Regions from separate parts of the Kribbella sp. NPDC049227 genome, predicted to be linked through region 1. Evidence: riboswitches for the same ligand, from Rfam matches in the RefSeq annotation. Region 1 holds a riboswitch; the other holds the start of a gene.
What was found. A riboswitch is a leader RNA that binds a small molecule or an ion and turns the genes downstream of it on or off. The one in region 1 is predicted to bind glycine.
Positions count from the first base shown of each region.

Region 2: linked by a shared signal. The riboswitch ahead of ACGFH6_RS06400 (L-serine ammonia-lyase) and the one ahead of gcvP (aminomethyl-transferring glycine dehydrogenase) in region 1 are both predicted to bind glycine.

Region 1 is NZ_JBICST010000003.1:869,396-874,887, reverse strand. It holds gene ACGFH6_RS16380 (serine hydrolase domain-containing protein) at 1-210, opposite strand, end outside; gene gcvP (aminomethyl-transferring glycine dehydrogenase) at 207-3,053, opposite strand; glycine riboswitch at 3,131-3,220, opposite strand; gene ACGFH6_RS16370 (dihydrodipicolinate synthase family protein) at 3,236-4,096, opposite strand; gene ACGFH6_RS16365 (MerR family transcriptional regulator) at 4,147-4,761, opposite strand; gene ACGFH6_RS16360 (bifunctional nuclease family protein) at 4,955-5,449, opposite strand.
Region 2 is NZ_JBICST010000001.1:1,281,189-1,286,680, reverse strand. It holds gene ACGFH6_RS06410 (alpha/beta hydrolase) at 1-902, opposite strand, end outside; gene ACGFH6_RS06405 (DUF3817 domain-containing protein) at 1,024-1,407, shown strand; glycine riboswitch at 1,405-1,497, shown strand; gene ACGFH6_RS06400 (L-serine ammonia-lyase) at 1,583-2,956, shown strand; gene ACGFH6_RS06395 (SDR family oxidoreductase) at 2,957-3,664, opposite strand; gene ACGFH6_RS06390 (helix-turn-helix transcriptional regulator) at 3,767-4,597, shown strand; gene ACGFH6_RS06385 (hypothetical protein) at 4,741-5,379, shown strand; gene ACGFH6_RS06380 (alpha/beta fold hydrolase) at 5,384-5,492, opposite strand, start outside.

The DNA of each region.
Region 1 (5,492 bases):
CAGCGTCTTGGTGATCGACCCGATCCGATACTGCACATCCGGACCGGGCGCACCACCGTCCGCCGTCGCGAACCTCCCGCGCGACCCGGTCCACACCAGTGCACCGTCACGCACCACCCCCGCGTTGACCGAGGGCAACTTCCATTCGCTCTGCGCAGCGGCGATCTCGGCGTACAGAGCGTCGGCGGTAACAGGACGAACGGAAGTCACTCAAAGGCCTCCGGGGCGGGGCAGGAGCAGATGAGGTTGCGGTCGCCGTAGGCGCCGTCGATGCGGCGGACGGGCGGCCAGTACTTCGAGGTCCGGTCGACCGAGCGCGGGAACGCCGCCTCCTCGCGGGTGTAGGCGTGGTCCCACTTGTCGTTGATCACCGACTCGGCGGTGTGCGGCGAGTTCACCAGCGGGTTGTCACCGGCTGGCCACTCCCCCGCCGCAACGCGGTCGATCTCGTGCCGGATCGCGATCATCGCGTCGCAGAACCGGTCGAGTTCGCCGAGGTCCTCGGACTCGGTGGGCTCCACCATCAGCGTGCCCGCGACCGGGAACGACATGGTCGGTGCGTGGAAGCCGTAGTCGATCAGCCGCTTCGCGACGTCGTCGACGCTGATCCCGGTCTCCTTGGTCATCGGCCGCAGATCCAGGATGCACTCGTGCGCGACCAGGCCGTTCTCGCCGGTGTAGAGCACCGGGAAGGCACCCTCGAGCCGCTTCGCCACGTAGTTCGCCGTCAGTACGGCGGCCTTGGTCGCGGCGGTCAGACCCTCGGCACCCATCATCCGGATGTAGGCCCACGAGATCGCCAGTACGCCGGCCGAACCGAACGGCGCCGCGCTGATCGGGCCGACACCGGAGTCCGGACCGGCCTCGTCCAGCAGCGGGTGGTTCGGCAGGTACGGCGCCAGGTGCGCGGCCACGGCCACCGGGCCGACACCCGGACCACCACCGCCGTGCGGGATGCAGAACGTCTTGTGCAGGTTCAGGTGGCTGACGTCGCCGCCGAACTCACCGGGCTTCGCCAGGCCGAGGAGCGCGTTCAGGTTCGCGCCGTCGACGTACACCTGGCCGCCGTGGTCGTGAACGATCTGGCAGACCTCGCGAACGCTCTCCTCGTAGACCCCGTGCGTCGAGGGGTACGTGATCATGATGGCCGCAAGCTTCGACGCGTGCTCGGACGCCTTCGCCCGCAGGTCGGACAGGTCGATCGTGCCGTCGTCGTTGCCCTTGACAACGACCACCTTCATGCCGGCCATCACCGCGGAGGCGGCGTTGGTGCCGTGCGCACTGGCCGGGATCAGGCAGACGTTGCGGTCCTGATCGCCCTGCGCGCGGTGGTACCCGCGGATCGCGAGCAGACCGGCCAGCTCACCCTGAGAGCCGGCGTTCGGCTGGATCGAGACCTTCGCGTAGCCGGTGACCTCGGCCAGCCAGCGCTCCAACTGACTGATCAGCTTCACGTACCCGGCCGCGTCCTCGATCGGCGCGAACGGGTGCAGATCGGCGAACTCCGGCCAGGTGACCGGCTCCATCTCGGTGGTCGCGTTCAGCTTCATCGTGCACGAGCCGAGCGGGATCATGCCGCGGTCGAGCGCGTAGTCGTAGTCGGACAGCTTGCGCAGGTACCGCAGCATCGCCGTCTCGGACCGGTGCGTGTTGAACACCGGGTGCGTCAGGTACTCCGTCGTACGGCGAACCGCCTCGGGCAGACCGGCCGCCTCGGCGGAAGCGTCGTACCGGACGCCGAAGGACACGCAGACCCGGGTCACCGCGGCGACGTCGGTCTTCTCGTCGCAGGTGATGCCGACGTGGTCCGCGTCGACGAGGCGCAGCCAGATCCCGTTCTGCCGGGCGGCGTCGACCACGTCGGCGGCTCGACCGGGGACGCGCGCGAGCACGGTGTCGAAGAAGGTGCCGTGGACAACCTCCACGCCACCGGCGCGCAGCGAGGCGGCCAGCTTGCCCGCGTACTCGTGGACACGGTCGGCGATCGCCTTCAGGCCGTCCGGCCCGTGGTAGACGGCGTACATCGACGCGACCACGGCGAGCAGGACCTGCGCCGTACAGATGTTGGAGGTCGCCTTCTCGCGGCGGATGTGCTGCTCCCGGGTCTGCAACGCCAGCCGGTACGCCGGTGCGCCGTCGGCGTCGACGGAGACACCGACCAGGCGACCGGGCAACGACCGCTCGAGACCGGCGCGGACGGACATGAAGCCGGCGTGCGGACCGCCGTAGAACAGCGGTACGCCGAAGCGCTGGGACGAGCCGATCACGATGTCGGCGCCGGCCTCACCCGGTGCCTCCAGCAACGTCAGCGCGAGCAGATCGGAGGCGACCGCCACCAGGGTCTCGCGCTCGTGCGCGGCGGAGATCAGCGGCTTCAGGTCGCGGACCACACCGCCGGCGCCCGGGTACTGCACCAGGAAACCGAAGAAGTCGCCGTCCGGCAGACCGTCGGTGGTGTCCGCGACGACGACCTCGATGCCGAGCGCCTCGGCCCGGGTCCGCACGACGGCGATGGTCTGGTCGAAGCAGTCAGCGTCGACCAGGAAGCGGTCGGACTTGCTCTTCTTGTTCGACCGGTGGGCCAGTGTCATCGCCTCGGCGGCCGCGGTCCCCTCGTCCAGCAGCGACGCGTTCGCGGTCGGCAGGCCGGTCAGGTCGGACACCACGGTCTGGAAGTTCAGCAGCGCCTCGAGCCGGCCCTGGGAGATCTCCGGCTGGTACGGCGTGTACGCGGTGTACCAGGCCGGGTTCTCGACCAGGCGGCGGACGATCACCGACGGGGTGAAGGTGCCGTAGTACCCCTGGCCGATCATCGAGGTGGCCACGGTGTTGCGGGCGGCGAGCTGACGGAGTTCGGTCAGCGCGTCGACCTCGGAGGCCGGTTCGGGCAGCCGGAGCGCCTCGGTGGACCGGATCGACTCCGGTACGGCGGCGTCCACGAGCGCGTCGACGTCGTCGTACCCGAGCAGCTCCACCATCCGGGCGACCTCGTCCGGCCGTGGTCCGATGTGCCGGTCGGCGAACGCCGCAGAGATCTGGGGTGAGTTGTTCATCAAGAGGCTCCGTTGCTGACAGTGCTTCCGGTCGCCTCCCCCTCTGTCACGCCGAGCAGCGCACGCTTCAGAGTCGCCTGTGACACTCGGTCCATGGGCCTGAGAGGTTCCGGGGAGGAATTGCCCCTTCGGCGCCCGATCGCACGGGTCTCTCCCGAGTGCTGTGAACGGCTGTCCCGAGGCTACCAGGAATCCGCGAAGAGTTCGGGCAGCAGTCGCCTGGCGGCCGGCCGGGCTGCGTTGACCTGCTCCTGGGTCGCCGACACCATCGGCCAGCGAACCCGCGTACCGACGTCCGCCCAGTCCCCGACCGCGGCAAGGAACTTGTCCAGTGCCGGGTTCGACAACCCCGCCTTCTGCAGCGGTACGACGTGCTGCCCGAAGAACTCGCCGATCCGGCGTTCGACGTCCAGGTCGCGGGCGTGCTCCACCGAGCCGTTGGGCGAGAGCGCCGCGACGTTCGAGTAGCTGCCGTGCGCACCGAGTAGCGACATGGTCGCGAGGAAGTGCCCTGGCACGAAGATGGACATGCCGGACTTCAGCGCCTGCTCGAACCATGCCTTGTCCCCACCCGCGGTCTTCAGACCGATCAGACCCGGCACGGCGGCGGCCAGCGACGTCAGCAGCTCTGGACGCACGGGGGTCTTCGCGTGCGGTGGGTTGTAAAGAACGAGCGGCACGTCACCGGCGGTGTCCGCGACGCGGCGGAGGAAGTCGAGCGCCTCCCGGTCGTTCAAGGGCAGCCAGTCGGGCAGGATCACCTGGATCGCACCGGGTGCCAGCGCGGCGGCTCGACGTACGCGATCCAACTGCAGCTGGGCGGACGGGTGGCTCGCGCCGATCTGGAACGGCTTGGCCGCTCCCGCGAGCAGCTCGTTGATCCGATCGAACTCGTCCTCGGTCAGCGTGTGGAACTCGCCCGCCGTGCCGTGCGCATACAAGCCGTCCAACGGACTGGCGCCCAGGACGTCGACTTGGGCCTGCAGGCGCGCGAAGTCGATGGAGTCGTCCGCGTTGAGGGGCAACAACAGAGTCGCCCACACACCGCGCAGTGAATCAGCGGTGAGTGGGCGCACAGGATGAAGGAAGGGTCTCAGCCGGTCATGCGTGCGCGGCGCCGGGCCGCGAGTTCATCATTCGCGTGCTGATCGCCGTCCTCATGGCCGTCGGCCCGCTCGGTGGGCAGCTCGGACAGCGAGCCCTCGACCTCGCGCCAGACACCGCCGAGGGCGATCCCGAACACCCCCTGGCCGCCTGCCAGCAGGTCGATCACCTCGTCCGGCGACGTGCACATGTAGACCGAGGCGCCGTCGCTCATCAGCGTGATCTGGGTCAGGTCGTCGATGCCGCGCTTGCTCAGGTGGGCGATCGCGGTCCGGATCTGCTGCAGCGAGATCCCGGCGTCCAGCAGCCGCTTGATCACCTTCAGCAACAAGACGTCACGGAAACCGTACAACCGCTGCGTCCCGGAACCGGTCGCCGGGCGCACGGACGGGGAGACCAGGCCGGTGCGGGCCCAGTAGTCGAGCTGACGGTAGGTGATCCCGGCCGCGTGGCAGGCCGTCGGTCCGCGGAACCCGACATCCTCCGGCATCGGCCGCAGGTCGTCGTCGAAGAGCAGGCCCTGGACGCCGGCGGCAGCGGCCGCCTCGGCGCGTGCTTCGGACGTCGACTGCGCCGTCAGATCCGTGTCGCCGGTGCGTGTCACGCCTGAGCCTCCCTGGGTACCGACTGGAACGGGTCACTTCCGTGGAGTGACAACACCCCACAACTCCTTCAAGGTAAGCCGCCGACCAGGGAGGGTCAACGACAACCGCACCGAGCCGTGAGCGTGTCGCGGTTGCCGCTCGAATCGTTACCTACCTGGCCCTGTACCACGCGGGTCAAAACCAGCCCGGTCCTCAGCTCTTGTCGAAGTCCTCCGGAGTCACCTGGTCGAGGAACTCACGGAACCGCTCGACCTCCTCTTCCTCCTCCACCTCGTCGGTGTTCGTCGTCTCACTGTCCGGAACCGGGATGCCCGCCTCGGCCAGAATCTCCTCGGTGCAGAACACCGGTGTCCCGGTGCGCAGCGCCAGCGCGATCGAGTCCGACGGCCGGGCCGAGATCTCGGTCTTGTCGTCGAACACCAGGATCGCCTCGAACACGCCGTCGGTGAGATTCACGATCCGGACCTGACTGAGCGTGTGCCCGAGCACCCGCAGAGTCTCGGCGAACAGATCGTGGGTCAACGGCCGCGGCGGCTCCATGCCCTGCTGGGCGAAGGCGATCGCGCTGGCCTCGGCCGCGCCGATCCAGATCGGCAGGTACCGCTCTCCGCCGACCTCCCGGAGCAGCACAATCGGCTGACTCGAGGGCATCTCAACCCGGACTCCGACCACGTCGACTTCGCGCACACCTTCAGCCTACTCCGCGGGGCAGCCCCGGGCAGTCCCCGGC
Region 2 (5,492 bases), on a different contig from region 1:
GGGTCCGGCACCTCGCCACGGTCGGCACGGGCCAGGAGGTCCGTCCACAGGGCGTGGATGTCGCGCCCGTGCAGGGCACAGGTCGTTGCCGAGTCGCACCATTTCACGAACTCCGAGAACGAGTCCTGGGCCGCCTCGGCCTGGTCGTCGACGAACTCCTTCGCCGACGCCGCGCTGTGGTCGGCCACGCTCTCCAGCACCATCGCGCGCACCCGGCCCGGGTACGTCTCGGCGTACTGCCCGCCGAGCACGGTGCCGTACGAGCTGCCGTGGAACGAGATCGCCGACTCTCCGAGCGCCGTGCGGATCGCGTCGACGTCGCGCACCGTCTGCCAGGTGTCGATGTGGTCGTACACCGGCCCGGTGTGCTCGCGGCAGTCGGTCGCGAGCTGCTTGTTGTAGGCGATGGTGACGCGGAACGCCGTGGCGCTTTTGATGATCGGCGACGGCTGCTGGGCCAGCAGTGCGGCCGTGCACTTCACCGGGTTGCTGCGAGCCACCCCCCGCGGATCGAAGCTCACGATGTCGAACCGGTCCTGCAGGTCCTCGCTGAACCGGAACATGCCGGTCTTGATCCGGTCGACGCCCGAGTCACCGGGACCACCCGGGCCCCACATCAGTACGCCGACCCGGTCGCTCGGGGACTTCGCAGTACGCCGGGCGATCGCGAGGCCGAACGTCGGTCCGTCCGGGTGATGCCAGTCCACCGGCACCTGCAAGGTCGCGCACTGCGATCCCTTCACTTCCTCGGGATCGTCCTTGCCCTCGGGCTTGCAGTCGGACCACTGCACTGTCACCGGCTTGGGTACCTCGGCCGGCGCGGGCACCGCGGTCAGACCCGCCGCGGCGAATCCCAGGACCACACCCCACGCGGTGGTCCTGAGCACTTGTCTGGCTGTCATCAGGGGAATCTCCTGTCTGGGGAACTCCCTCGATCCTCAGCAACCGTTTGCCTACGCACATCGGGGAGCAGCCCTCGACACACCCCGGGCGCGGCTTGGGGGACTTGTTAGGGTCGGGTCGATGACCGAGACGACTGTTGCCGCCCCGGCCGGCACGAAGAAGCACGCGACCTGGTTCCGCACGGTGGCGATCGCCGAGGCGATCTCCTGGACCGGTCTGCTGATCGGAATGCTGTTCAAATACGTGCTGTCCGACAACGAGCTCGGGGTGAAGATCTTCGGCCCGATCCACGGCGGCATCTTCATCGTGTACGTGCTCACCGTGCTGCTGGTGCGTGGCCCGTTGCGCTGGTCCTGGCCGGTCACGCTGCTCGCGCTGGCGGCCAGTGTTCCGCCGCTGTTCACCTGGTTCTTCGAGATCTGGGCGGTGCGCACCGGCCGGATTGACGACGGCCGGGACACCGCCGTACCGTCCAGGGCGTCAGCTAACTCAACAGCCGCATGAACCCGTGCGGGAGAGACCCGGGCACGACCCGGGCGCCGTAGGAGCAACTCTCCCCAAGAATCTCTCAGGCACCTTCACCGCACGGGCGAGGCACCTCTGGAAGACGTCCCCGGACGTCTGACAGAGCGGGGAGGACACCAAACGGTCAACGGCGACCGGAAGGAACCTCCACACGATGGCGATCAGCGTCTTCGACCTGTTCAGTATCGGGATCGGCCCGTCGAGCTCCCACACCGTGGGACCGATGCGAGCCGCCCGCACCTTCGCACTCGGCCTGGCCGATGCCGGCCTGCTGGCTGCCACCGCGACCGTCGAGGCCCAGCTGTTCGGTTCGCTGGGCGTGACCGGCCACGGCCACGGCAGCAACAAGGCGGTCCTGCTCGGTCTCGAGGCCGAGGACCCCGAGACCGTTGTCACCCACTCGGTCGACGCACGCGTCGAGACGATCCGCGAGCGCGGCCGGTTGCTGCTGGCCGGCACCCACGAGATCACGTTCGACGAGAACGCACACCTGGTGATGCACCGGCGCAAGGTGCTGCCGTACCACCCGAACGGGATGACGTTCGTGGCCCGGTCCGCGGACGGCGGCGTACTGCGGGAGCGTACGTACTACTCGGTCGGCGGCGGGTTCGTGGTCGACGAGAACGCGGCGGCCGGGGACCGGATCGTGCCGGACACGACCCCGCTGAAGTACCCGTTCACGACCGGCGCCGAGCTGCTCGAGCGGTGCCGCGAGTCGCAGTTGCCGATCAGCGAGGTGATGCTCGCCAACGAGCTGGCCTGGCGGACCGAGACCGAGATCCACGACGGCCTGCTGCACATCTGGCAGGTGATGCAGGACTGCGTCCGCGAGGGCTGTGAGACCGAGGGCATCCTGCCCGGCGGCCTGAAGGTGCCGCGGCGGGCGCACGCGCTGCACCAGAAACTGAGCCGCGACCCGTGGTCGGTGGATCCGCTCAAGGTGATGGACTGGGTCAACCTGTTCGCCCTCGCGGTGAACGAGCAGAACGCGTCCGGCGGGCGGATCGTCACCGCGCCGACGAACGGCGCCGCGGGCATCATCCCGGCCGTACTGCACTACTACCGCCGGTTCGTGCCGGGGGCGACCGACGACGGCGCGGTCCGGTTCCTGCTCACCGCCGGCGCGATCGGCGTGCTGTACAAGGAGAACGCGTCGATCTCCGGCGCCGAGGTCGGCTGCCAGGGCGAGGTCGGCTCGGCCTGCTCGATGGCGGCGGCCGGGCTGTGCGAGGTCCTCGGCGGTACGCCGCAGCAGGTCGAGAACGCGGCCGAGATCGCGATGGAGCACAACCTCGGCCTGACCTGCGACCCGGTCGGCGGCCTGGTGCAGATCCCGTGCATCGAGCGGAATGCGATGGCGTCGGTGAAGGCGATCAACGCGGCCCGGATGGGGATGCACGGCGACGGGGTGCACGTGGTCACCCTCGACAAGGTGATCAAGACGATGCGCGAGACCGGCGCCGACATGAAGATCAAGTACAAGGAGACGTCCCGCGGCGGCCTGGCCGTCAACGTCATCGAATGCTGATCACCACGGCACGGTCCCGGTCAGGCTCAGATACTCACCGGTCGGTCCGTCCGGGCCGATCTGGGCCAGCCGGACGATGATCTCCGCTCCCTGCTCGACCGTCTGGTCGCCGCTGTGCCCGTTGAAATCGGTCGCGGTGTAGCCGGGGTCGACCGTGTTGATCCGCAGTTCCGGCAGTTGCCGCGCGTACTGGACGGTGAGCATGTTGAGAGCGGCCTTCGAGGAGCCGTAGCCCGGTGCGGGGACCCAGACCGGGACCGCGGCGGAGTGTGCCTGTGGATCCGTGGCCGTGGCGATCGAGCCGAGCCCGCTGGACACATTCACGACGACCGGGTTGGTGCTGCGCTCGAGCAGCGGCAGGAAACGGTGCAGCATGCGGACCGGTCCGAACACGTTGACGTCGTACGTCTGTCGCAGGTCATCAGCCCTCAAGTCCCGGGCGGTGCGCACCTGGCCGAGAATGCCGGCATTGTTGATCAGTACGTCGAGCCCGCCCGCCTCGGCCTCGATCTGAATCGCCGCGTTGTCGACGGACTCGTCGCTGGTGACGTCGAGCGGCACGTATCGCGCGCCGAGAGTGGCCGCGGCCTCCTTGCCTCGCTGGGGATCGCGGGCGCCGACGTAGACGGTGTGCCCGGCGGCGATCAGCCGGCGGGCGGTTTCGAATCCGAGGCTCTTGTTGGCCCCGGTGATGAGTGTCGTGGTCATGCACCCAGCCTCGTGCCAGGGGTTTCGGCCAGGTAGTACCCGCGATGTCCTAGGGAACGGCAGTACCAGGCTGGCTGGTGTGGTGCGCGGAATACTGGGTGCATGAGCGAGCTGGGCCGGACACTGCACGCGTGGCGGGATCGGGTGACGCCGGACGCGGTCGGCCTTCCGGCGGGCGGCAAGCGGCGAGCGCCGGGACTGCGCCGGGAGGAGCTGGCGCACCTGGCCGGAATGTCGGTGGACTACGTCGTCCGCCTCGAGCAGGGTCGATCGGACTCGCCGTCGGTCCAGGTGCTGACCGCGCTGGCCCGGGCACTTCGGCTGTCCGATGCTGAGCGCAACCATCTCTTCGCGTTGGCCGGCCAGGTGGAACCGTCGCCGGGGAGAATCTCGGCGTACATCCCGCCCGGTGTGCAGCGGATCGTGGACCAGTTGGAAGGTGCGCCGCTGTGCGTGTGCGACGCCGCCTGGACGGTGATCACCTGGAATCCGCTCTTCGCGGCCTTGATCGGTGATCCGTCCGAGTGGCGTGGCCGGTGGCGGAACATCATCTGGCGCCACTACGCGGCTCCGGGAGATCGCGTCGTACAGACGCCCGAGCAGCAGCGGACCTTCCGGGCCGCGATGGTGACGGACCTGCGGGCTTCGATCGCTCGCTACCCGCACGACCCGGAACTCAAGGGGCTGATCCATGAACTGCGGGCCGGCTACGACGCGTTCGCCCAGCTGTGGGATCAACCGGTCGTCGGGTTCCATCAGACCGAGCAGAAGACCATCAATCACCCCGATCTCGGTTCCATCGTCATCGACTGCGACGTACTCACAGTGCCGGGCAGTGACCTGCGCATCGTGGTCTACACCGCCGCGCCGAACAGCGAGGCCGCCGAGAAGTTGCGCCTGCTGTCGGTCGTCGGCCTGCAGACGCTCCGGTGATAACTGAACTCACCGGTCCCATGACGGAGCGGAATCCTACGCGCGCGTAGTGGTAACTCGGCTGCCGGAAGGTTGCGATCTAGCGTGGAATTTCTTCCAAGGGCTGTTTGAAGCGCTGGTGCACCAGATACTCTCCGGGACTTGTGAGACCGATCGCTGCCGTGGCCGCCCGCCGCCCGCCCTGGCAGAACCCGCAGCGGCTGCGACAGGTCGCCGGCGTCGCCGGCGCGCTGCTGCTGCTCTACCTCGTCCTGGTCCTGGTCGCTCTCCTCGGCGGCCCGCGGCTGGGTGCGTCGTTCCTGCCGCTGCCCGGCGGCGGACCGAACCCGGCCAACCCGGTCGCCGGGCTCCAGCCCAGTCAGCCGACCAAGAACATCCCGACGATCCCGGGCCGCAGTACACCGACCCCCGGTTCCACGCCCGTGAGCACGCCGTTGCCGCCAGCAACCACCCCGGACGAGACGACCGGCACGGGCACCTCCGTCGTCAACAGCGGAGTGAAGACACCTTGCCCGACGCCGGTGGTCAAGCCGCCGCAACAGGTCGTCGATCAGTACGATCCGACCACCCCGGTCGGTACCAAGCGGCCGCCGACGCACACCACCGCGCCGCCGCCTGACCCGACGACCGATCCTCCGGGCCGCCCGACCACACCACCGCCCACGACGCCGTCGAACCCGCCGACGACTCCGGACGACCCGGGACCGCAGGATCCGGATCCGAACCCGCCGCTCACTCTCGGCGGTCTGCTCGGCGGACTCCTGGACACACTCGGGCTGTAGGAGCTCAGCCCACCGGGGTTTGCAGGATGGTGTCCGCCACCAGTGCGGGTGCGTCGTTCATCGGGACGTGACCGCAGTCGAGCAGCGGAATCATGCGGGCGCGCGGGAGTTGC